4 regions of the Nocardioides sp. CCNWLW239 genome follow, and region 4 is predicted to be linked to each of the others. Evidence: riboswitches for the same ligand, from Rfam matches in the RefSeq annotation. Region 4 holds a riboswitch; each other region holds the start of a gene.
The links. Region 4 has a riboswitch for cobalamin ahead of WBG06_RS24515 (ABC transporter substrate-binding protein). Riboswitches for the same ligand answer to the same signal wherever they lie in the genome.
Positions count from the first base shown of each region.

Region 1: it holds a riboswitch for cobalamin, as region 4 does, so the genes downstream of both, WBG06_RS23570 (nitrite reductase) here and WBG06_RS24515 (ABC transporter substrate-binding protein) in region 4, are expected to answer to the same signal.
Region 2: it holds a riboswitch for cobalamin, as region 4 does, so the genes downstream of both, WBG06_RS23660 (ribonucleotide-diphosphate reductase subunit beta) here and WBG06_RS24515 (ABC transporter substrate-binding protein) in region 4, are expected to answer to the same signal.
Region 3: it holds a riboswitch for cobalamin, as region 4 does, so the genes downstream of both, WBG06_RS23630 (VWA domain-containing protein) here and WBG06_RS24515 (ABC transporter substrate-binding protein) in region 4, are expected to answer to the same signal.

Region 1 is NZ_JBBBNW010000008.1:4,244-9,911, forward strand. Features, by position in the region: gene WBG06_RS23555 (sulfite exporter TauE/SafE family protein) at 1-633, shown strand, start outside; gene WBG06_RS23560 (aldehyde dehydrogenase family protein) at 707-2,149, shown strand; gene WBG06_RS23565 (zinc-dependent alcohol dehydrogenase family protein) at 2,137-3,189, opposite strand; cobalamin riboswitch at 3,243-3,469, shown strand; partial or broken gene WBG06_RS23570 (nitrite reductase) at 3,527-3,715, shown strand; gene WBG06_RS23575 (precorrin-8X methylmutase) at 4,406-5,014, shown strand; gene cobJ (precorrin-3B C(17)-methyltransferase) at 5,011-5,668, shown strand, end outside.
Region 2 is NZ_JBBBNW010000008.1:26,861-32,528, reverse strand. Features, by position in the region: gene WBG06_RS23685 (cobyric acid synthase) at 1-505, shown strand, start outside; gene WBG06_RS23680 (cobalt-precorrin-6A reductase) at 502-1,242, shown strand; gene WBG06_RS23675 ((2Fe-2S) ferredoxin domain-containing protein) at 1,293-1,943, shown strand; gene WBG06_RS23670 (CbtA family protein) at 1,968-2,747, opposite strand; gene WBG06_RS23665 (CbtB domain-containing protein) at 2,747-2,962, opposite strand; cobalamin riboswitch at 3,196-3,413, shown strand; gene WBG06_RS23660 (ribonucleotide-diphosphate reductase subunit beta) at 3,538-4,536, shown strand; gene WBG06_RS23655 (ribonucleotide reductase N-terminal alpha domain-containing protein) at 4,536-5,668, shown strand, end outside.
Region 3 is NZ_JBBBNW010000008.1:17,654-23,321, forward strand. Features, by position in the region: gene WBG06_RS23620 (helix-turn-helix domain-containing protein) at 1-692, shown strand, start outside; gene cbiE (precorrin-6y C5,15-methyltransferase (decarboxylating) subunit CbiE) at 711-1,910, opposite strand; cobalamin riboswitch at 1,927-2,066, shown strand; gene WBG06_RS23630 (VWA domain-containing protein) at 2,092-4,173, shown strand; gene cobO (cob(I)yrinic acid a,c-diamide adenosyltransferase) at 4,173-4,787, shown strand; gene WBG06_RS23640 (cobyrinate a,c-diamide synthase) at 4,781-5,668, shown strand, end outside.
Region 4 is NZ_JBBBNW010000008.1:199,933-205,600, forward strand. Features, by position in the region: gene WBG06_RS24500 (hypothetical protein) at 1-96, opposite strand, end outside; gene WBG06_RS24505 (ABC transporter ATP-binding protein) at 206-973, opposite strand; gene WBG06_RS24510 (FecCD family ABC transporter permease) at 970-1,959, opposite strand; gene WBG06_RS24515 (ABC transporter substrate-binding protein) at 2,088-3,140, opposite strand; cobalamin riboswitch at 3,195-3,381, opposite strand; gene WBG06_RS24520 (NAD(P)H-dependent oxidoreductase) at 3,411-4,109, opposite strand; gene WBG06_RS24525 (sugar ABC transporter ATP-binding protein) at 4,288-5,668, shown strand, end outside.

The DNA of each region.
Region 1 (5,668 bases), 200 kb from region 4:
ACCGGCGGCACCATCGCCGGCTCGCGCCGAGAGCTCCGCGGGCAGGGCAGGAGGCTCGCCTGGCTGGGCCTCGCCTCCTTCCTCGGCGGAGCGGTCGGCGCCGCGCTGCTGCTCACCACGCCCGCCGAGGCGTTCGAGGCGGTCGTGCCGTGGCTCGTCGGCGCCGGTGCGGTCCTGCTGCTGCTCCGCGACCGGATCCGCGGTTGGGCCGCCGCTCGCGCGGCCGCGCGAGCGCCGCGGGAGGCTCGACCACCAGACAGCACAGCCCGGCGTACGTTGGCGCGCGGGTTCGGCTGGGGCGTGATCGTCTTCGTGCTCGGCATCTACGGCGGCTACTTCGGCGCGGGAGTCGGCATCATCGCGCTGGCCGTGCTCGTGCTGGAGCGCGCCGAGGCCATCGCGATCACCAACGCGGTCAAGAACGTCGCCACCGGCGTCGCCAACGGCACCGCCGCGATCGCGTACGTCTTCTTCGCCCCCGTCGACTGGCCTGCGGCCGTCGCCCTCGGGCTGGGCGCGGTGCTCGGCGGCTTCCTGGGTCCCGCGATCGTCCGGGTCGCTCCCGAGCGTCCGCTGCGCTGGTTGGTCGGTCTCGCCGGCCTCGGCCTCGCGTTTCACCTGGCCCTCCACTAGATCAAGAGCTGCCTTCCGCTGGACGGAATCCTGCTCTGGTCACCGTGTGGTGCCGGTCATAGCCTCGGGCGTCATGAGCATCTGGGACGAGAAGATCTTCGACGGCGCCTTCGTGCCCGGCGGTGCCGGGACCATGCCCGTGACGGCCCCCGCGACCGGGGAGACCATCGCGACGATCGGGCAGGCGGACGTCGCCGACCTCGACAAGGCAGTCGCGGCCGCCAAGCAGGCGCAGCGCGCCTGGGCCGCGCTGCCCTACACCGAGCGCGCCGCGGTGATGACCAAGGCGGCCGCCATCCTCGAGGCCGAGCCCGACCGGCTGACCCGCTGGCTGGTGCCGGAGGCCGGTTCGGGCCAGGGCAAGGCCGGCTTCGAGGCGATGCTGGTGACCTCCGAGCTGAGCGCTGCCGCGGCGCTCGCGGCCCAGCCGTACGGCCAGATGCTGCGCAGCATGAAGCCGCGGGTCTCGATCGGCCGGCACGTCCCGGTCGGTGTCGTCGGCGTGATCAGCCCGTTCAACTTCCCGGCGATCCTCTCGATGCGCTCGGTGGCTCCGGCGCTGGCGCTCGGCAACGCCGTCGTGCTCAAGCCGGACCCGCGTACGTCGATCTCCGGCGGTCTCGTGCTCGCCGAGATCCTCGCCGAGGCGGGGCTGCCCGAGGGGCTGCTGCACGTGCTCCCGGCCGGCGCCGAGGTCGGGGCCGCGCTGGTCGCCCACCCCGACGTGCCCTGCATCTCCTTCACCGGTTCCACCGCCGCCGGCCGCAAGATCGGTGAGGCCGCCGGGCCGCTGCTGAAGAAGGTCCACCTCGAGCTCGGCGGCAACAACGCGCTGCTGGTGCTGCCCGACGCGGACATCGACGCGGCCGCCTCCGCCGGTGCCTGGGGATCCTTCCTCCACCAGGGCCAGATCTGCATGACCACCGGCCGTCACCTGGTCCCCAAGGACAAGGTGGAGGAGTACGCCGCCAAGCTGGCCGCCAAGGCCGAGGCCATCCCGGTCGGCGACCCGACCGACCCGGCCAACGCGCTGGGCCCGATCATCGACCAGCGGCAGCTCGAGAACGTGCACGCCATCGTGGAGGACACGGTCGCGGCGGGCGCGAAGCTGCTCGCCGGCGGCACCCACGACGGGCTCTTCTACCGTCCGACGGTCCTGGCCGACGTACCTCTGGACAGCCCGGCCTTCAGCCAGGAGATCTTCGGCCCGGTCGCCCCGGTCGTGGGCTACGACAGCGTCGAGGAGGCGATCGAGATCATCAACTCCTCCGAATACGGTCTCTCGGTCTCGCTGCTCACCGCCAACCCGTTCAAGGCCTTCGAGTTCGCCGACCGGATCACCTCAGGGGCGGTGCACATCAACGACCAGACCGTCGACGACGAGGCCGTCGCTCCCTTCGGCGGCGCCAAGGCCTCCGGCGTGGGCGGTCACTTCGGCACCTCGGCCAACCTGGACACCTTCTGCGACATCCAGTGGGTCACGATCCAGTCGGAGATCGAGCGCTACCCGTTCTGACGACTCCGCGCAGGGTCGATGAGGGTCATCCCCGCGAGCGGGGCCGTGTCGAAGGTCGGTAGCAGCGACCCGGCCTCCTCGAGGGAGATGACCCGCTCGACCAGGTCCTGGGGGCGCAGCGCGCCCGACGCGATCAGGTCCATCATCCGGGGGTAGTCGGCGGCGGCCATGCCGTGGCTGCCGAGCAGGTCGAGCTCCCACCCGATGACGCGCGCCATCGGCACGCGGGGATGACCCTCGACCGGAGGCAGCAGCCCGATCTGTACGTGGCGACCCAGGCGACGGAGGGAGAAGATCGCGTCCGCGCAGGTCTGCTCGCTACCGACGGCGTCGACCGAGACATGGCTGCCGCCACCGGTCAGCTCATGGACCTGCGCCGGGATGTCGGAGCCGTCGGCGACCAGGACATGGTCGGCACCCAGCCCGGTCGCGACCTGGAGCGCGCCGACGTTCCGGTCGACGGCGATCACCGAGGCGCCCAGCGCCTTGGCGATCATCACCGTGCTCAGCCCGACGCCTCCGGCGCCCACGACGGTGACCCACTCGCCCGCACGGACGTCGGCGCGTCCCGTCAGGGCGCGGAACGAGGTCGCGAACCGGCAGCCCAGGCTCGCGGCCGCCTCGTCGGAGACGTCGTCGGGGATCGCGACCAGGTTGGTGTCGGCGGCGTGGAGCGCGACGTACTCGGCGAACGAGCCCCAGTGGGTGAAACCGGGCTGTTCCTGGGCGGGGCAGACCTGGGCGTTGCCCGAGCGGCACCACTCGCACTGCCCGCAGCCCTCGACGAACGGCACCGTGACGCGGTCGCCGACCTTCCAGTCGCGAACCCCGGCACCGACGGCGTGGACGACGCCGGCCAGCTCGTGGCCCGGGACGTGGGGCAGCTCGATGTCGTCGTGGCCGACCCACGCGTGCCAGTCGCTCCGGCAGATCCCGGTGGCCCGGATGCGCACGACCACGCCGCCGTCGGGAGCGGTCGGTTCGGGCACGTCCCGGACGTCGAGGGGGCCGCCGATCTCGTCCATCACCAACGCGCGCACGCGCCGATCGTAGCCAGGTGCCCGCACTGGCTGACGATTCGTCGTCGACTCCAGGTAGTCTCGCCCTGCCAGTCGTACTCCATGCCTGATGGGGTCAGGGAACCCGGTGAGAGTCCGGGACTGACGCGCAGCGGTGAGGATGACGGGCGGGACACGCTCTCCTGGTCGATATCGGCAGTCGATGTCGGCGAGAAGGGCAGCCACTGGAGCCCGGCTCTGGGAAGGCGTCCCGCGCCGATCGATTCCGAGTCCGAAGACCTGCTGGCTCTGGCGGCGCCCGCCGCCAGGTCACCACGTGCCCCGCGGAAGGGCACATGACCACGGAGCAGGTGGCTGGATGCCTCGAACCCGAACCGACCGGTGCCCCGGAGTCGGCCGACCGTGGCCGGCCGAGGACGGTCTGCTGGTGAGACTTCGTCTGATCGGCGGCTCGGTCTCGTCCGCCTCGCTGCTCTCGCTGATCTCCGTGGCCGAGACCTACGGCGACGGGCTCGTCCATCTCACCGGGCGGGCCAACCTCCAGGTGCGGGGACTGCCGTCGGTCGACGGCACCCTCCCGGCCGAGGTGCTCGCCGCGCTGAAGGCGACCGGCCTCGTCCCGGCCCAGACCCACGAGCTCGTACGCAACGTGATGGTCTCCCCGCAGACCGGCCTCGCCGGGGGACGCGCCGACCTGCGCGGCGTCGCCGCGTCGCTGGACCGGCTGCTGTGCGCCGCGCCCCGTCTGGCCGCGCTCCCGGGCCGGTTCCTCTTCGTGCTCGACGACGGTCGCGGCGACCTGGTCTCGCGCGAGTGCGACCTCGGGCTGGTCGCGCTGTCGGCCACCGAGGGCCAGCTCCGGATCGGCGACGTGTGGGGGCCGGTCGTGCCGCTCGCCGAGGCGGCGCCCCGGCTGGTCACGCTCGCGGAGCAGTTCTTGAACGTACGCGGCACCGGTGCGTCCGCGCCCTGGCACGTCTCCGAGCTCGACTGCCCGCTGGCCGAGCCGGTCGCGGCCGAGGACCGGCTGCCCGGCGCGGCCGCCGAGCTCGGGTTCGGCGAGGTGCCCGGGGGAGAGCACGTCCCGGCCGTCGACGGGACCCTCGACCGGGCCGCGGTCGAGAGGCTGGCCGCGCGGGCGCCCGAGGTCGTGGTGACGCCGTGGCGCGGCGTACTCGTCCCGTCTCCTAAGCCGCGTCCGACCCGGCGCTACGACTACATCGACTCCGGCCCGGCGATCTACGTCGACTCCTTCGCGACCATCCGGCGCGAGGCCGACCTGTCCGCGGTGCCGGCCGACGCCGAGCGGCTCGCGGTGCGGATGATCCACGGCAGCGGACAGGTCGATCTCGCCTCCGACCTGGTCATCCACCCCGATCTGGTGAAGGCCGCGCGAGGTGCGCTGGAGGCCGGTGCGCCGATCCTGTGCGACGCCACGATGGTCGCGACCGGGGTCACCCGCAGCCGGCTGCCGCGTGACAACGAGGTGCTCTGCATGCTCGGCGACGACCGGGTCCCCGCGCTCGCCCGGGAGTGGAGCACGACCCGCACCGCCGCTGCGCTGGCGCTGTGGGAGCCCTACCTGGACGGCGCCGTGGTCGCCATCGGCAACGCCCCGACGGCGCTGTTCCACCTGCTCGAGATGATCCTCGACGGCGGTCCACGCCCGGCCGCGATCGTCGGCTGCCCGGTCGGCTTCATCGGCGCGGCCGAGTCCAAGGAGGCGCTCGCCTCGTTCGCCGCCGATCACGGGATCGACATCCCCTTCGTCACCGTGCGCGGTCGCCGCGGCGGATCTGCGATGACCTCGTCCGCCCTCAACGCACTCGCCCAGGAGCAGGAATGACCGGCCCGACCCCTGGACGGTTCACCGTCGTCGGCATCGGCCCGGGCGACCCCGAGCTGATCACCCTCAAGGCCGCCCGGCTGATCGGTGCGGCGCCGGTCGTCGCCTACCACGCCGGCGTACGCAAGCAGTCCCACGCCCGCCGGATCGCCTCCTCGCTGATCCCCGCGGACGCGATCGAGGAGGAGCTGCGCTACCCGGTCACCACCGGCACGACGACCCATCCGGGCGGCTACGTGGGCGCGATGGCCGAGTTCTACGAGTCCTGCGCGGTCCGGCTCTCGGCTCATCTCGACGCCGGCCGCGACGTGGTGCTGCTCGCCGAGGGCGACCCGCTCTTCTACGGCTCCTCGATGTATCTCCACGACCGCTTCAAGGAGGTCTATTCGACCTCGGTGGTTCCCGGCGTGCCGGCCTTCGCGGCCGCCACCGCCGCGGTCTCGACGCCGCTGGTGCGCCAGACCGACGTCCTCACCGTCCTGCCCGGCACCCTGCCGGAGCCCGAGCTCGCCCGGCGCCTCGCCGACACCGAGGCCGCCATCATCATGAAGCTCGGCCGTACGTTCCCCGCGGTTCGTTCCGCGCTCGTGGCCGCCGGGCGGCTCGAGGGCGCCTGGTACGTCGAGCGTGCCTCGCAGCCCGAGGAGCGCTGGC
Region 2 (5,668 bases), 170 kb from region 4:
GCTCGACGTGGCCCTGACCGAGCACGTACGCCGGGGTCGCCCGCTCCTCGGGATCTGCGGTGGCTTCCAGATGCTCGGCGGCACGATCGCCGACCCCGAGGGTGTCGAGGGGTCCGTGGCTGAGGTCGAAGGACTGGGCCTGCTCGACGTACGCACCGACTTCACCCCCGCCAAGAACCTCCGTCTTCCCACCGGGTCGGCGCTCGGGGTCGAGGCGAGCGGCTACGAGATCCACCATGGCCGGATCACCCGCGGCGACGGGGTCACAGAGTTTCTCGGTGGCGCGCGGTCCGGCCAGGTCTTCGGGACGATGTGGCACGGATCCTTGGAGGGCGACGCCCTTCGCGGCGCGTTCCTCGCGGCGACGCTGGGTCGTGAGCCGTCCGGCGTCTCCTTCCCGGCCGCCCGTGAGCGACGCCTGGACCTGATCGGCGACCTCGTCGAGAAGCATCTCGACGTCGACGCGCTGCTCGAGCTGGCTCGAACGGGACCGGTAACCCGATGAGACTCCTGATCCTGGGCGGGACCGGGGAAGCGCGAGACCTGGCGGCACGGCTGGTCGAGGCGGGCGTGGACGTCACGTCCTCGCTGGCCGGCAGGGTGGCTCGGCCCCGGCTTCCGGTCGGCGCGGTCCGGATCGGCGGGTTCGGAGGGGTCGAGGGCTTGAGGGGGGCTCTCGACCACTTCGACGCGGTCGTCGACGCGACGCACCCGTTCGCACGCGGCATCTCGGCCAACGCCGCCGCGGCCTGCGCACGGACCGGACACCCGCTGCTCCGGCTGGAGCGGCCGGGCTGGCCGGCGGACCCCGCCTGGTCCTACGTCGACACCCACGACGAGGCCGCCGCGCTCGCCGCCGATCTCGGGCGGCGGCCCTTCCTCACGGTCGGGCGCCAGGAGCTCGCCCGGTTCGTCGCGCCGCTCGCCGGCCACCAGGCCCTCGCCCGCGTCGTCGACCGGCCCGACCTCGACCTTCCCGAAACGTGGACCCTCCTGACCAGCCGTGGCCCCTACGAGATCGAGGGCGAGCTCGCGCTGATGCGCGAGCACGGGACCGACGTGCTCGTCACCAAGGACTCCGGCGGCACCTTCACCTGGCCGAAGATGGCCGCCGCGGCCGAGCTGGGCGTGGGGGTGGTCATCGTCCGTCGGCCCGCCGGCCCCGCCGAGGTCGCGAGCGTCAACGACGTCGCCGAAGCGGTGACGTGGGTGCTGGGTATGACAGAGGGTCCGACCTCGTGAATGCCTTCACAAGGTGGGACCCTCTGTCGCAGGCACGAGTTCTCGTGGGGATGTCCGTGACCGACGTCGACCGGCGCGACGAGCTGGTCGGCTGGGCGCGCGACCACGACGCGAGCATCGCCTTCCTGCAGATGGGCGACCCGTCCCTCACCCGCGAGCTGACCCGTCTCGCTGACGCCGGCGCCGCGACCATCACGCTGATCGGCATCAGCCTCGGCCCGCTGGCGCCAGGTCACTCCTGGTTGCGCCGGATCGCCGCGCACTGGTGGCGCGAACGTACCGGGCGTCGTCCCGAGATCCAGGTAGCGACCCGGCTCGCGACCACGCCCGACGAGGTCGCCCCGACGAGCACGGAGACCCGCCCGATCACCGGCACCGAGCCCGGGCTCACCTCGCCCGCGTGGGAGCGGGTCCCCGGCCACGTACGCCAGGTGCTGATCTGCCGCGGCCCGCGCTGCACCGCGAAGGGCTCGGAGGAGACCGCCAGGGCGGTGATCCTGGGCGCGATGGAGGCCGGTCTCGGCGACGACGACCTGCTGATCACCCACACCGGCTGCCAGTTCCCGTGCAACCAGGCGCCGGTGCTCAGCGTGCAGCCCGACGACGTCTGGTACGGCAACGTGGACGCGGCCGCCGCCCGGGTGATCGTGCGCGATCACCTGGACGGCGGCCGTCCCGTGGAGGCCTACCGCCTCAAGTGACCGGTGGTCGAGCTTGTCGAGACCTCACAGGCTGGCGGCCAGGGCCTTGCGCTCCGCGACAGCGCGCTCTGCCGCGTACAGACGAATGACCAGCCCGGTCAGCGCCACTCCGAGCACACCCCACATCGTGGCGAGCGTGATCAGCGAGGCCCGGCGGAAGAACCACAGCGTGTCGGCCGGGAAGTCGCCGACCTCGTTGACCGTCGTGAACAGCTGCCCGGCGACGACCATCACGACCAGGTAGGCCGCGATCGCCCCGACGACGGCGAGGTAGGTGCCGAACCGTCCGCGCAGCCGCACCGCGGCGTACGTCACGACCACCGCCGCCACGACCGAGAGGGCCTGGAAGGCGAAGTAGACCGCGGTGCGGACGCCGATGGTGTCGCCGCTTCCGACCGCCGGCGGTGTCGCCGGGTATTTGAGGAACGGCACCAGCGCGACCGCCACGAACCCGATCAGGGTGACGAGCGCCGTCGACTGTCCCGGGGTGAGCCGCCCGAGGCGGCCCATCGTGGCGGCGGCGACCAGCCCGAGGATCCCCCCGAGGGCGACGCCGACCGCCAGGGTGCCGGTCAGCAGCCCCCAGGTGCTCTGGTTGGTGCGGGAGACCTCGGCGGCCTCCTCACCACCCTCGTCACCCTCGGCGGCATGGGAGTGCGAGTGTCCGTCGGCACCGGCCGACTCCTCCAGCGCGATGGCAGCACCGACCTGCGGCTCACCGACGGAGTACGCCACCAGGAAGGTGGCGACTCCGGCGAGGAGTCCAGCTAGCAGGCCGCGTACGAGAAAGGCACGCGGGCTCATCAGTGGCAGGGGTAGCCGAGCAGATGGCGACCGTCGTGGACCCACTCGTGGACGAGCGTGCCGGACGGGATCGAGACGGCGCCCTGGTCGGCGCTGATGAAGAAGAGCACCAGCAGACCGAGCAGACCGAAGAAGAGCGCCCAGGGGGCGAGCTCACGGAGCGGGATGGTGGGCAGATCAGCACCGGCAACCGGCGCCACAGCGTGCTGCGACATATGTCCTCCTCAGGGATACGTGCGTCCCTGTTCGTTGGGGTTGGACGGACACTCGGGTCTGACTCCACCGCCGCGAGGCGATGTCACAGTAGCGCGACTGTGCCGGATTCCCACCGGCTTCCTCATGTCCGTTGGCGGCATCATGCCACGTCGGGGCTCCGGTCGCACCCATGCCGTTCCACAGAGCCGACGAAACACTAGATCTAGGAAGTTGCATTGATGTAGTTCCCGCATATAGTGGTGCCCGCAGCTGGTTCTCCCTCCTCGACATCGGGGTGGGAGAGGCAAGAGGGAACCCGGTGTGAGTCCGGGACTGCCCCGCAGCGGTGAGTGGGAACGACCGCCGTCACGAAGCACTGGGAGCAAGCCGGCTCCTGGGAAGCGACGGCCACTAGGACCGAGCACGATGACGCCCACGAGTCCGAAGACCTGCCAGTGCCCACCTCATGGTGGGGTCCGCGACCTCGAGGGAAGGTCAGGGGATCGAGCGCGTACGACGCCGTCCTCTCCTGCCCTGGCACGGATGCACGAGACATCCGAGCGGGCCGCGGGGCCCGTCAGAGAAGGGCACGGACATGATCGACACCGAGGGTCTACCGATCCGCACCGAGAAGTCGGCGTACGTCTTCGACTATCCGATGGCCGAGGACCTGGCCAAGAAGCAGCGCAGCATCTTCTGGACCGCCGAGGAGATCCCGGTCGAGAACGACAAGCAGGACTTCCTGGTCAACATGACCGACGCCGAGCAGGCGGCGGTAAAGACGACGCTGAAGCTGTTCACCATCTACGAGCTGATCCTGGGCGGCGAGGTGTGGGGCGACCGGATCTTCCACGCGTTCCAGCGTCCGGAGATCCAGATGATGGCCAACGCCTTCTCGTTCGCCGAACTGAACATGCACGCGCCGTTCTACGCGAAGCTCAACAAGGTCCTGATGATCGACACCGAGGAGTTCTACGACTCCTACAAGAACGACCCGGTGCTGGCCGAACGGATCCAGTTCGTGTGGGATGCGATCGCCGACGAAGACCTGCTCTACGCGCTGAGCGTCTTCACGCTGATGGAGAACTGCGTCCTCTACTCCAACTTCGCCTTCCTCAAGCACTTCCAGTCCGGTGGGAAGAACCTGCTGCAGAACGTGATCAGCGGCATCAACTTCTCCGCCCGTGACGAGAACCTGCACGCCACCGGGGGTGCCTGGTTGTTCAACACAACGCTGGACGAGTACGCCGCGACCGTGCCGGCCGACAAGTTCGAGGCCGAGCGTGGGGACCTCTTCGCGCGCGTGCGCGGCGTCGCGGAGCACCTCTACGCCCACGAGGCCCGGATCGTCGAGATGCTCTTCGCCGACGGTCCGATCGCCGGGATCGAGCAGGCCGACCTGGAGGCCTTCGTGAGGTCCCGGGTCGACATGACGCTGGAGAGCATGCGGATGGAGCCGCTGTTCGGCGTCGAAGCCAACCCCATCGCCGAGTGGTTCTACAACGGCATCAACGGCACCCAGTTCCACGACTTCTTCCAGGTCACCGGCAACGAATACAACCGCAACATCGGCGAGACGGAGTTCGAGTTCTGATGACCACAGGGAACAGCAGCTGGGAAGCCCTCTCCGCCGAACGCAAGGCGCTGCAGGCCGAGGGCACCGTGCCCGCGTTCATGACCACGGCGGGCTACGCCATGTTCAAGGCCAAGTACACGGTCGCCGACCAGAGTGTCCGCGAGCGCTACGAGACGATCGCCCGGACGGCCGGGGAGCTGGCCGACGAGATGTACGCCCGCGAGGACGGCGTCTCCTGGACCGAGCCCTTCTTCGAGGCGATCTGGAACGGCTGGCTCTCGCCGTCCACTCCGGTCCTCTCCAACCTCGGCACCGACCGGGGCCTTCCCGTCTCGTGCGAGGGGTCGTACGTCGAGGACTCGGTCTGGGGCTTCTACGAGACCCTCAAGGAGGCCGCGATCCTCTCCCAGAACGGGTTCGGCACCTCGGCGTACCTCGGTGACGTTCGACCCCGCGGCGCGAAGTTCAGCGACAACGGCAAGGCCAACGGCGTGGTCCCGGTCTTCTGCAACTTCGTGGAGATGACCAACCAGATCAGCCAGGGCGCCACCCGCCGCGGCTCTTGGGCGGGCTACCTGCCGGTGGACCACCCGGACTTCTACGAGCTCGCCGACCTGCTGTTCCGCGAGCCGGCCAACAAGAACGTCGGCTGGATCTTCAGCCAGGCGTTCATCGACCGGATGCTGGCCGGGGACCGCGACGCGCTGGAGCGCTACCAGCGGGTGCTGAAGATCCGGGTGGTGCTGGGCAAGGGCTACATCTGGAAGGTCGACACCGTGAACGCGGCCCAGACCGAGTCCTATCGCGCCAACGGGCTGGAGAACAAGGCCTCCAACCTGTGCTCGGAGATCACCCTGTTCAGCGACGAGGACCACTCCTACACCTGCGTGCTCTCCTCGCTGAACCTGTCGACCTACGACGAGTGGAAGGACCAGGACACGGCGTACGTCGCGACCGTCTTCCTCGACGCGGTCGCCGAGGCGTTCCTGCGCAAGGCCCGCACCATCCGCGGCCTGGAGCGGGCGGTGCGCTACACCGAGAAGGCCCGCAGCCTGGGGCTGGGTGTCATGGGCTACCACGACTACCTGCAGAAGCAGCGGGTGCCGTTCGAGTCGGACAAGGCGGCGGCGCTGAACAAGGACATCTTCGA
Region 3 (5,668 bases), 180 kb from region 4:
TCTTCGCCGCGCTCGTCGGAGCCCAGGCCGACAGTGACCTACCCGTTCTGGCCGGTCGCGCCGGCTGGAAGACCACCGACAAGGTGGCGGTGGCCGTGGCTCCGGGCGGCCCGGTGACCGCCGACCTCGCCGCGCCCACGGCGCACCTGCTCACCGGTCCGAGCGAGGGGGCGATCGTCATGATCGGGCCGTCGCCCGAGCTGCACCGCCGGGCCGAGGCCGTCGTCGCTGCGACGAGCCGTCCGGTCGCGGTCACCTGGGAGGTGAGTCTCGCCGAGACGCACCACGCCGTACGGTGGGGTCATCGCGCCCTCGCCCTGGTGGCCGATCAGGTCCTGCAGCCGTCCTCGGACGGCATCGTGTGGTGTGCCGCCCACCAGTCGGATCTGTGTCTGTATGCCGACCCGACCCTGCGCCGTGTCGCTGACGAGCACCTGCTGGCACCGCTCATGACAGTGACCCTGAAACGCCGCCTCGCGCTCGCCGAGACCATGCAGGTCTGGCTGGGCACCCGCCCGAGCGCCCCGGTCGTCGCCGGGCAGCTGGAGATCCACGAGCAGACCGTGCGCCACCGCCTCCGACAGATCAAGAGTCTCTTCGGGGGCCGCCTCGAGGACCCGTCGGAGACCGTCGGGCTGATGGCCGCCCTCGAGTCGACGGTCCCGCGCTGGCGGCGCCAGTTCCTCGGCTGACCTCGCCGGCCTCGGTTTCTACGTACGCAAGGCCCACTGCACCACCGTTCGCTGCGGAGCCCAGCCACGGAAGGTGCCGATCGCGTCGACGGACTCCACCGAGATCCGGGTCAGCTCACCACCCCGTTCGGCGTGCTGTCTCGCCAGGAGCTGCTCGGTCTCCAGGGTGACGCCGTGGACGATGATCCGGCCTCCGGGTCGCAGCGCCGCGAGGCAGGCGTCGAGCACACCGGGCCGGGTCGCGCCACCGCCGATGAAGATCGCGTCGGGGCCGGCGAGACCGGCCAGTGCATCAGGGGCGCGGCCCTCGACGACGCACAGCCCGGGGACGCCCAGGCGAGCCGCGTTGCGGGCGATCCGGGCCGCCCGCTCGGTGTTGGCCTCGATCGCGGTCGTGGTGCACGTCGGGTGCGCCCGCATCCACTCGATCCCCACCGACCCGGCGCCTGCGCCGACGTCCCAGAGGTGCTGCTCCGGGGCCGGGGCGAGGCGTGCCAGCGCCGAGGCCCGCAGGTCGCGCTTGGTCAGCTGGCCGTCGTGCTCGAAGACGTCGTCGGGCAGCCCCGCGACCCAGCCACCGAGGGGCGTGCCGACGCACTCGATGGCCACGATGTTGAGGCGCGGTGACTCCCCGACCCAGGTGGAGGCGGTCGCGGTCTGCGCACTCTCCGCCTCTGCTCCCAGGTCACCCAGGACGGTCATCGGCGAGGCGCCGAATCCTGCTGTGACCAGGAGCTTCGCGATGCGGCCGGGGGTGGATCCGTCGGAGGAGAGCGCCAGGATCCGGCGGCCGGGGGCGAGCTCGCGGGCCACGAGCGCGACGTCGCGGCCGACGAGGCTGACCACCGCGCACGTCTCGGCCGGCCAGCCCATCCGGGCGCGGGCGAGGGCGACGGAGGAGACGGCGGGCTCGATGCGTACGTTCTCCGGACCGAGCAGCTCGATCAGGGTCGTGCCGATGCCGGAGACGAGCGGGTCGCCGGAGGCCAGCGCGACCACGCCGCCGAGGTCGCCGGAGCCGCCGAGGTCGTCGAGCAGGGCAGGTAGGCCGTCGCGGAGCGGAGAGGGCCAGGGCTCACGGCGCTGGCCGGGGACGTCCGGGACCAGGTCGAGATGGCGCTTGCCGCCGAGGATGACCGAGGCCTCCCGGACCAGCAGCTGGTGACGTACGGGAATCTCGTCCCAACCTCCGGCACCGATGCCCACCACGACGATCATGGGGCCAGACGCTACAGTGACCGCACAGGCGCGAGGTGCCCCGACTGGGGAGAATCTGGGAAGCCGGTGAGAATCCGGCACAGGCCCGCTGCGGTGAGCCGAGCCCCCACGGGGGACTCGGTAAGTCCGAAGACCGGCCCCGCGCCCAACCAATCAACGCGATAGGGAGCGGGAGCCTCTCATGCCGGTGCACTACCCATTTTCTGCCGTCCTCGGCTGCCAGGCCGACTCGGCCACAGGACTCGACGACATGGGCCTCGCGCTCGTGCTCACCACGATCTCCCCGGAGATCGGCGGGGTCCTCGTCCGTGGTGAGAAGGGGACAGCGAAGTCGACGGCCGTACGCGGCCTGGCGGCCGTGCTGCCCTCGATCTCGGTCTACGCGGGGGATCGGTTCTCGATCGACCCCGCCGACCCGTCCGCGGAGTCGCCGGACGGTCCGTTCGGGTCCTCTGCCGCGGTGGAGAGCCGGCCGGTGCGGCTGGTCGAGCTCCCGGTCGGGGCCACCGAGGACCGGGTCGTCGGCTCGCTCCACCTGGAGAGCGCGCTCTCGCGGGGTGCCGTCGAGTTCGAGCCGGGTCTGCTGGCTCGGGCCCACCGCGGGCTGCTCTACGTGGACGAGGTCAACCTGCTCCACGACCACCTCGTCGACCTGCTGCTCGACGCTGCCGCGATGGGCCGGGTCTCGATCGAGCGCGACGGCGTCTCGGTCTCCCACGCCGCCCGCTTCGTCCTGATCGGCACCATGAACCCCGAGGAGGGCGAGCTGCGTCCGCAGCTGCTGGACCGCTTCGGACTCACCGTCGAGGTCGCGGCGCCGCGGGATCCGTCGTTGCGGGCCGAGGTCGTACGTCGCCGGATGGCCTTCGACCTCGACGCCGATGCCTTCGTCGAGCGTTTCGGCGCGGACGACCGGGCGCTGACCGCCCGGATCGCCGCCGCACGTGAGCTCGTCGGGAAGGTCCGGCTCACCGAGCCCGGGCTGCTCAAGATCGCCGAGGTCTGCGCGGCGTTCGAGGTCGACGGGCTGCGCGCCGACATCGTCACCGCCCGCACCGCGGTCGCACACGCCGCCTGGGCCGGGCGCTCGGAGGTCACCCGTGCCGACATCCGCCGGGCTGCGCTGCTCGCCCTGCCGCACCGGCGTCGGCGCAACCCGTTCGACGCTCCGGGGATCGACGAGGACCTGCTCGACCGGATCCTCGGGGACGAGGAGCTGCCGCCGGAGCCGCCGGAGGGTGGGCCGGACGGTCGGCCGGAGGACGGGTCCGACCCGGCTCCGCCCAACGAGGACGGTTCTACAGATGCCGAACCTCCGTCGGTCGATCCCGGCGAGCGCCAGCGAGATGGTGGCGAGCCCGAGGCAGCCGACGCTGTGGACGACCAGCCTCAGGCCCCGCCCACGCCCTCCGCTCCCGCAGGGGAGTCCGTCACCGCGGCCGCACCGGCCTACCGCCCCCGCCTGCTGACCGTCACCGGTCTCGGCACCGGCCGCACCGGCGGGCGGAGCAAGGCGATCGGTAGCACCGGCCGCCGGATCGGGGCGCGGGAGAGCGGCCGAGGGTCGCTGCACCTCGTCGAGACGCTCAAGGCGGCGGCGGGGAAGCAGGGCGCCCGGGGACGTACGTCCGGACGGGTCGAGCTGCGGGCCGAGGACCTGCGCACCGCGGTCCGCGAAGGACGCGAGGCCAACCTGGTGCTCTTCTGCGTGGACGCGTCCGGGTCGATGGCGGCGCGCAAACGGATGGCGCAGGTGAAGGCGGCGGTGCTCTCGCTGCTGCTCGATGCCTACCGGCGCCGCGACAAGGTCGGGATGATCACCTTCCGCGGCGAAGGTGCCGAGCTGGTGCTGCCGCCGACCGGGTCGGTCGACCTCGCCGCAGCGCGTCTCGACGAGGTGCCCGCCGGGGGACGCACGCCGCTGGCCGAAGGTCTCCTCGAAGCCGCCCGGGTGCTGCAACGCGAGCGGCTGCGCGACCCCGACCTACGACCGCTGCTGGTGGTCGTCACCGATGGTCGTGCGAACGCCAAGAAGGACGGGAAGGACGCGGTGCGGCGCTCGCAGCAGGCCGCAGCGTACGTCGCCGGTCTGGGTGTCACCACCGTCGTCATCGACTCCGAGAGCGGGCCGATGCGGCTCGGGCTGGCCCGTCAGCTGGCCGCGCACCTCGGCGCCGAGCACGTGCCGGTCGCCGAGGTGAGTGCGGAAGCGCTGACCTCCGCGGTGCAGGGCTACACCCACAGCGGGAAGGGAGCGGCCTGATGCCGAAGGGACAGCCGCTCAACGTACCCGACGACGGGCTCACCACCCGCCAGCGCCGCAACCGACCGCTGATCATGGTCCACACCGGGCCCGGCAAGGGGAAGTCGACCGCCGCCTTCGGGCTCGCGCTGCGCGGGTGGAACCAGGGCTGGCGGATCGGGGTCTTCCAGTTCGTGAAGTCGGCCAAGTGGCGCATCGGCGAGCAGACGGTGTTGGAGCGGCTCGGTGCGCTGCACGAGGAGACCGGCGAGGGCGGTCCGGTCGACTGGCACAAGATGGGCTCGGGCTGGTCCTGGTCGCGCAAGCAGGGCGACGCCGAGGACCACGCCGCGGCTGCCGCCGAGGGATGGGCCGAGATCAAGCGCTGCTTGGCCGCGGAGACGTATGACCTGCTCGTCCTCGACGAGTTCACCTACCCGATCAAATGGGGCTGGGTCTCGGCTGAGGAGGTGGCGTCGGTGCTCGCCGCGCGGCCCGGGCGCCAGCACGTGGTGATCACCGGTCGTGACGCTGCGCCCGAGCTGATCGAGGTCGCCGACCTGGTCACCGAGATGACCAAGATCAAGCACCCGATGGACGCCGGCCAGAAGGGCCAGCGGGGCATCGAATGGTGACCCTGCCGCGGCTCGTGGTCGCGGCCCCGTCGACGGGCTCGGGGAAGACGACGATCGCGACCGGGCTGATGGCGGCGCTGCGTACGTCTGCGGGGTTGATCGTCAGCGGCCACAAGGTCGGGCCGGACTACATCGACCCCGGCTACCACGCGCTCGCCACCGGGCGACCCGGACGCAACCTCGATCCGCACCTGGTCGGCGTCGACCGGGTGGTGCCGCTGTTGCTCCACGGTGCCGCCGGGGCCGACATCGCGATCATCGAAGGGGTCATGGGCCTCTACGACGGCCGCCTCGGCACCGACGGCTTCGCCTCCACCGCCCACGTCGCGGGCCTGACCTCCTCGCCGGTCGTCCTGGTCCTCGACGTCGCCCGGATGTCCCGCTCCGCTGCCGCGATCGCCGCCGGGATGGTGGCCTTCGATCCGTCCGTACGCATCGGGGGAGTCGTGCTCAACCGCTGCTCTCCGGGGCGCAACGCCGATGAGATCCGACGCGCGCTGGAGCAGATCGGGCTGCCGGTGCTCGGTCTGCTGCCGCGGGACGAGTCGCTCGCGACGCCCTCGCGTCACCTGGGTCTCGTCCCCGTCGCCGAACGCGACGAGTCGGTCGCCCTCATCGAGCGCCTCGGGGAGCAGGTCGCTGCCCACCTCGATCTCTCCGCCCTGCTCGACGTCGCCCGCTCGGCCCCCGACCTCGAGGCCGAGCCGTGGGACCTGGCCACGGCGCTGGGGATCGAAGCCTCGCCCGGGCGCGACCGTCCGGTCGTGGCCGTCGCGGGCGGGCGGGCGTTCACGTTCCGCTATCCCGAGACCGAGGAGCTCCTCGAGGCGGCAGGCTGCGACGTACGCTCCTTCGACCCGCTCACCGATCAGGCGCTCCCC
Region 4 (5,668 bases):
ATGCAGATAGGCCGTCACCCCGACGATCGCGAGCGCAAGGAACACCATCACCATGCCGATGATCGGTGTCCGCGGCTTGTACGGATCCCCAGACACTGAGCTCACCTCCCCCGTGCAGGACCTCCGATGGCCCCGTCCTTGCGCCCATTAGAGCCCATGGTTCGGCTTGCGGCGGTTATCGAAGGTTTGCCCGGCGTTTCCAGGACTAGGTGGCGGCAGGTCCCAGGAAACGGATGACGACGCCGTCGTCGTGATGCACCCGGGCGCGTACGCCGTAGACCTCGGCGATCAGGGACTCGGTCAGCACCTGCGCGGGTGGTCCGCCGGCCACGACGCGGCCCTCGGAGAGCACGAAGACCTGGTCGCAGTAGGTGGCGGCGAGGTTGAGGTCGTGCAAGGCGACGAGGCAGGTCGTGGGCATCCGGCGGACCAGGGCCAGCAGGGCCAGCTGATGGCGTACGTCGAGGTGGTTCGTCGGCTCGTCCAGGAGCAGGATCTCGGGTTCCTGGGCGAGTGCTCGAGCGATCTGCGTACGTTGCCGCTCGCCGCCCGACAGGGTCGCGAAACGCTGCTCGAGACGGTCGGCGATCCCGGCATGGGCAGCCGCCTCCTCGACGACGGCTCGGTCGCGGGCGCTGTCGGGCCCCCAGGGCGGACGATGGGGGACCCGGCCGAGGGCGACGACGTCGCGTACGCGGAGGTCCTGGCTGGTCGCCGGCTCCTGCTCGACGACGGCCAGGCGACGTGCGAGCCGCCGTCGGGACATGCCCGCGAGCGGGCTGCCGTCGAGCAGGACGTCGCCGGAGTCCGGAGGCCGAAGGCCCGCCAGGATCCGGATCAGCGAGGACTTCCCGGAGCCGTTGGGTCCGAGCAGCCCGACGGTCGCGCCGTCCTCGACCTGGAGGGACACGTCGTCGACGACGAGCCTTCCCCGGGGCGCCCACCGCACCCGCCACGCATCCAGCTCGCTCATCGACGCGCCCTCATCAGCACCAGCGCGAACGCTGGCACCCCGATCAGCGCGGTCGCCACCCCGACCGGGAGCTCCTCGGGGTCGATCACCGTCCGGGCCGCGGTGTCGACCCAGATCAGGAAGATCGCGCCGAGCAGCGCCGTGGCCGGGAGCAGCAGCCGGTGGCCGACCCCGACCAGCGCGCGGGCCAGATGGGGAAGGACCAGACCGACGAACCCGATCGCCCCGGAGGTGGAGACGATCACGGCCGTCATCAGCGCGGTCAGCACCAGCAGCACGATGCGGATGCGCGCGACGTCGACGCCGAGCGAGGCGGCCGCGTCGTTCCCGAACGCGAAGGCGTCCAGCCACCCGGCCCCCGCGATGCAGCAGAGCAGCCCGCCGAGCACGATCACCCCGCAGACGAGCACGTCGGTCCAGCTCGCCGAGGAGAGCGACCCGAGCAGCCAGAAGAGCACCCCACGCGTCTGCTCCGCGTCGGCCGCGGTGAACACGATGAACGAGGTGAGGGCCGAGAACAGCTGGGTGGCGGCGATGCCGGCCAGGACGAGCCGGTCGGTGGTGCCGCCCGCGAGCGAGGCGAGCAGCAGCACCAGCGCGAACGAGACGAGCGCACCCACGAACGCCCCGGTGGAGAGGCCGATCGCACCCGATCCGACGCCGAGCACCACGATCGAGACGGCGCCGGTGGAGGCGCCCGAGGAGATGCCGAGCACGAACGGGTCGGCGAGCGGGTTGCGCAGCAGCGACTGCAGGATCACCCCGCAGATGGCGAGGCCGGCACCGCAGATCCCCGCCAGCAGCGTACGTGGCAGCCGCAGGTCCCACACGATGCTCTGCTGGAGCAGGGTGAGGTCGGAGGAACCCAGCCCGGCGCGGTCGGCCACGACCCCGTAGACGTCGGCGATGCTGAGGTCGGAGGGGCCGACGGTGATCGCGCCGGCGACCGAGGCCAGCACCACCAGCGGAGCCAGGGCCAGCAGCACGCGTCTCCTGATAGCCGAGGCGTCACGTACGTCGGCCGAGGCGTCAGGCAGGTCGGCCGAGGCGTCACGTACGTGCCATGTCGGCCGACCGGGGTGACGCCTCGGCAGGCAGGGGTGACGGCTCGATCTCATAGGCCGAGGTCGGCGAGCTGCGAGGCGACGTTCTCGACCGCGTAGACGGTGCGGATCGAAGGGTTGAGCTCAGCGCCGGAGACGGTCACGAAGCGGTCGTTGCGGACCGCGTCCATCTTGGCGGTGACCGGGTTGCTCTTCAGGTACTCGATCTTGGCGCGCGCCGTCTCGGCGGTCTGGTTCTTGCGGGTCAGGTCGCCCAGCACGATGACGTCGGGGTTGCGTTCGGCGACGGTCTCCCAGTTGATCTGCGGCCACTCGTCGGTGGTGTCGTCGAAGACGTTCTCCATGCCGAGGGCGCGGCTGATGATCCCGGGGCCGCCGCAGCAGCCGGCCAGGTAGGGCGACTCGGAGCTGGCGAACCAGTACATCGCGCTCACCTCGCGCGCAGGCGCCTTCGCCCGGGCGGTCTCCAGCCGCTGGCTCAGGTCGGCGACCAGCTTCTCGCCGCGCTCGGGGACCCCGAAGATCCTCGCGAGCTCGGTGATCTCCTGGTAGATCGTCTCGATCTCGAGGGCGTCGACGCGGGTGCCGTCGTCGTCGCCCTCGTTGTCCTTGAGGCACTCGGCGGGGGAGAGGTAGGAGCCGACGCCGAGCTTCTCCAGGTCCTCGGGTGTGGTCACCCCGCCGTCGCCCAGGGTGCTGATGAAGGAGGCGGTGACGAAGTCCGGCTCGGCCTGCAGGACGCGCTCGTAGGAAGGCCAGTTGTCGGCGAGCCGGGGAACCCGCTCGTTGTCCGCGGCGAGCTCGTCGAGCACCGGGTCGGTCCACACCGCGGTGCCGGCCATCCGCTCGGCGAGACCGAGCGAGAGCAGGATCTCGGTGGAGCCCTGGTTGAGCGAGACCGCCCGCTCGGGCGGTGCCTCGAGCGTGATCTCCCGGCCGCAGTTGGTCAGTGTGAGCGGGAACCCGGCGGTGTCAGCGGCGGCCTGCTGCGCGTCGGCGGGCTGGTCCGCGGCGCAGCCGGTCGACGCGGAGCCGAGCACCAGGACGGTGGTCGCGGCGATCGATCGGGCCAGGGTCGTTCGGGTGGGGCGGGACAGGTGCACGTCGGTCCTCGGGCGGGTCGCGGGCTGGTGCGCGTCGCCCGTGCTGACCGGCAGCGGTCTGCTGCAGGGCCAGCAGGTCTTCGGACTCGGGATCGACCGGCGCGAGACGCCTTCCCAGGCCCGAGAGCCCAGTGGCACAGTGTCCCGTCCGTCACCCACACCGCTGCGCGTCAGTCCCGGACTCTCACCGGGTTCCCGTGCCGGGACTACGTCCCGAGCGGCTGGCCCGACGACCGTAGCAGGCGCGCCCACGCGCCCGTGCGAACGCCCTCAGCGCTCGCGGTGAGCGCTGAGCCCGTCCTGCCCGGGCGCGACCGAGTCGTGGAGCCTGATCGTGTGGTCGTACTGCTCGTCGACCATCGGTCGATAGGCGATCCGCGGTTCGGTCATCACGCCTTCGAGACGTACGCGCAGATCGGCCTCGATCCGCGCCATGGCCTCGGGGTCCACGGTGTCGGCGTCGGTGATCAGGTGCGGGCGCAGCGCGTCCATGCCGGTGTACCAGAAGGTGCCGTGCAGCAGCGGCCACAGCACGTCCTCGATGTGACCGCTGATCCCGCGTGGGCCGAGGGTCGCGGCCCGGTCCCCGGCGGTGACGACGGTCAGGGCGCGTTTGCCGACCAGGCCGCCCTTGCCGTACTTGAGCGGCTTGCCGGTCTCCGGATCCGGTACGTCGAAGGCGAACCCCGACTCGAAGACCCGGTCGATCCAGCCCTTGAGGATCGCCGGCACCGAGTACCACCACAGCGGGAACTGCACGACCAGTAGATCGGCCTCCCGCAGGCGGTCCTGGTGGTGGCGTACGTCTGCCTCGCCCCGTTCCACCAGAAGGGGATTGAAACCTTCTCGATAGAGGTCGATCTCATCGACGGTCCAACCGCCCGCGACGAGAGCGTTCCGGCCGATCTCCTGCAGCCGCCCGTTGAGCGACGACGCGTTCGGATGTGCCCATACCCAGAGTGCGTGCATGGGTCTCTGAACGCGGTCTGGCGCGGTCCGATTCCCACCTGGAGGCCCGTGGGCCTCGACCCGTTCTGACGACAAAGTCCGAACCTCGCTCAAATTAGCGGCCGAAGAGTGTTGACGTATGTGATTGCCATCACTAGCGTAAACCAGGCTTGAAACCTTTCAATTCGAGGAGCTGCCCATGCTGGACACACCCGCCGCACTGGAGCTGCGGGACGTGGCCAAGTCCTTCGGCCCCGTACGCGCCCTCCGGTCCGGAAGTCTCCGGGTCGAGGCCGGTTCCATCCACGCGCTCGTGGGGGAGAACGGGGCCGGGAAGTCGACCCTGGTCAAGATCGTCGCCGGGCTCTACCGCCGCGACTCGGGCGACTACCTGCTCGCCGGGGAGCAGGTCGACTTCCGCAACACCGCCGACGCCAAGCAGGCCGGCGTCGCGGTCATCTACCAGGAGCCGACCCTCTTCCCCGATCTCTCGGTCACCGAGAACATCTTCATGGGACGCCAGCCGACCAACCGCTGGGGCCGGATCGACCGCGCCGCGATGCGCACCGAGGTCGTCGAGCTGTTCGCCAGGCTCGGCGTGCCGATCGAGCCCGACCGCCCGACCGAGGGCCTCTCGATCGCCGACCAGCAGCTGATCGAGATCGCCAAGGCGCTCTCTCTCGACGCCAAGGTCCTGATCATGGACGAGCCGACCGCGGCCCTGTCCGGCAACGAGGTCGACCGGCTGATGGCCGTGGCGCGCACGCTGCGCGACCAGGGCTGCGCCGTCGTCTTCATCTCGCACCGCTTCGACGAGGTGTTCGCGCTGTGCGACACGATCACGGTGATGCGTGACGGCGCCTACATCTCCACCGACCCCATCTCCGAGGTCACCGAGGACGAGATCGTCCAGCGCCTGGTCGGACGAGAGGTCTCCGACCTCTACCCGAAGCTCGAGGCGACCGTCGGCAAGCCGTTGCTCGAGGTCAGGGGTCTCACCCGCACCGGCCTGTTCCACGACATCAGCCTCACCGTCCATGAGGGCGAGATCGTCGGCTTGGCCGGCCTCGTCGGCGCCGGACGCAGCGAGGTCGCGCAAGCGATCTTCGGGGTCGACCCCTACGAGAGCGGCGAGGTCACCCTCGACGGGCAGCCGGTCCCGCCGGGTGACCCGAGACGGGCGATCGAGATGGGTCTGGCATTCGTGCCCGAGGACCGTCGCCAGCACGGTCTCGTCCTGGACGCACCGATCTCACGCAACATCACCCTGCCGACCAGCCGCCGGCTGGCACGCACCGGCCTGATCAGCACCGGCATCGAGAACCGCTCGGCCGCCGACTGGGCAGCCCGGCTCGAGGTCAAGGCCGCGACGCTCGACACCCTGGCGGGCACCCTCTCGGGCGGCAACCAGCAGAAGGTCGTCCTGGCCAAGTGGCTCTCGACCCGGCCCAAGGTGCTGATCATCGACGAGCCCACCCGAGGCATCGACGTCGGCACCAAGTCCGAGGTCCACCGGCTGCTCTCGACCCTGGCACAGGAGGGTCTCGCGATCCTGATGATCTCCTCCGAGCTCCCTGAGG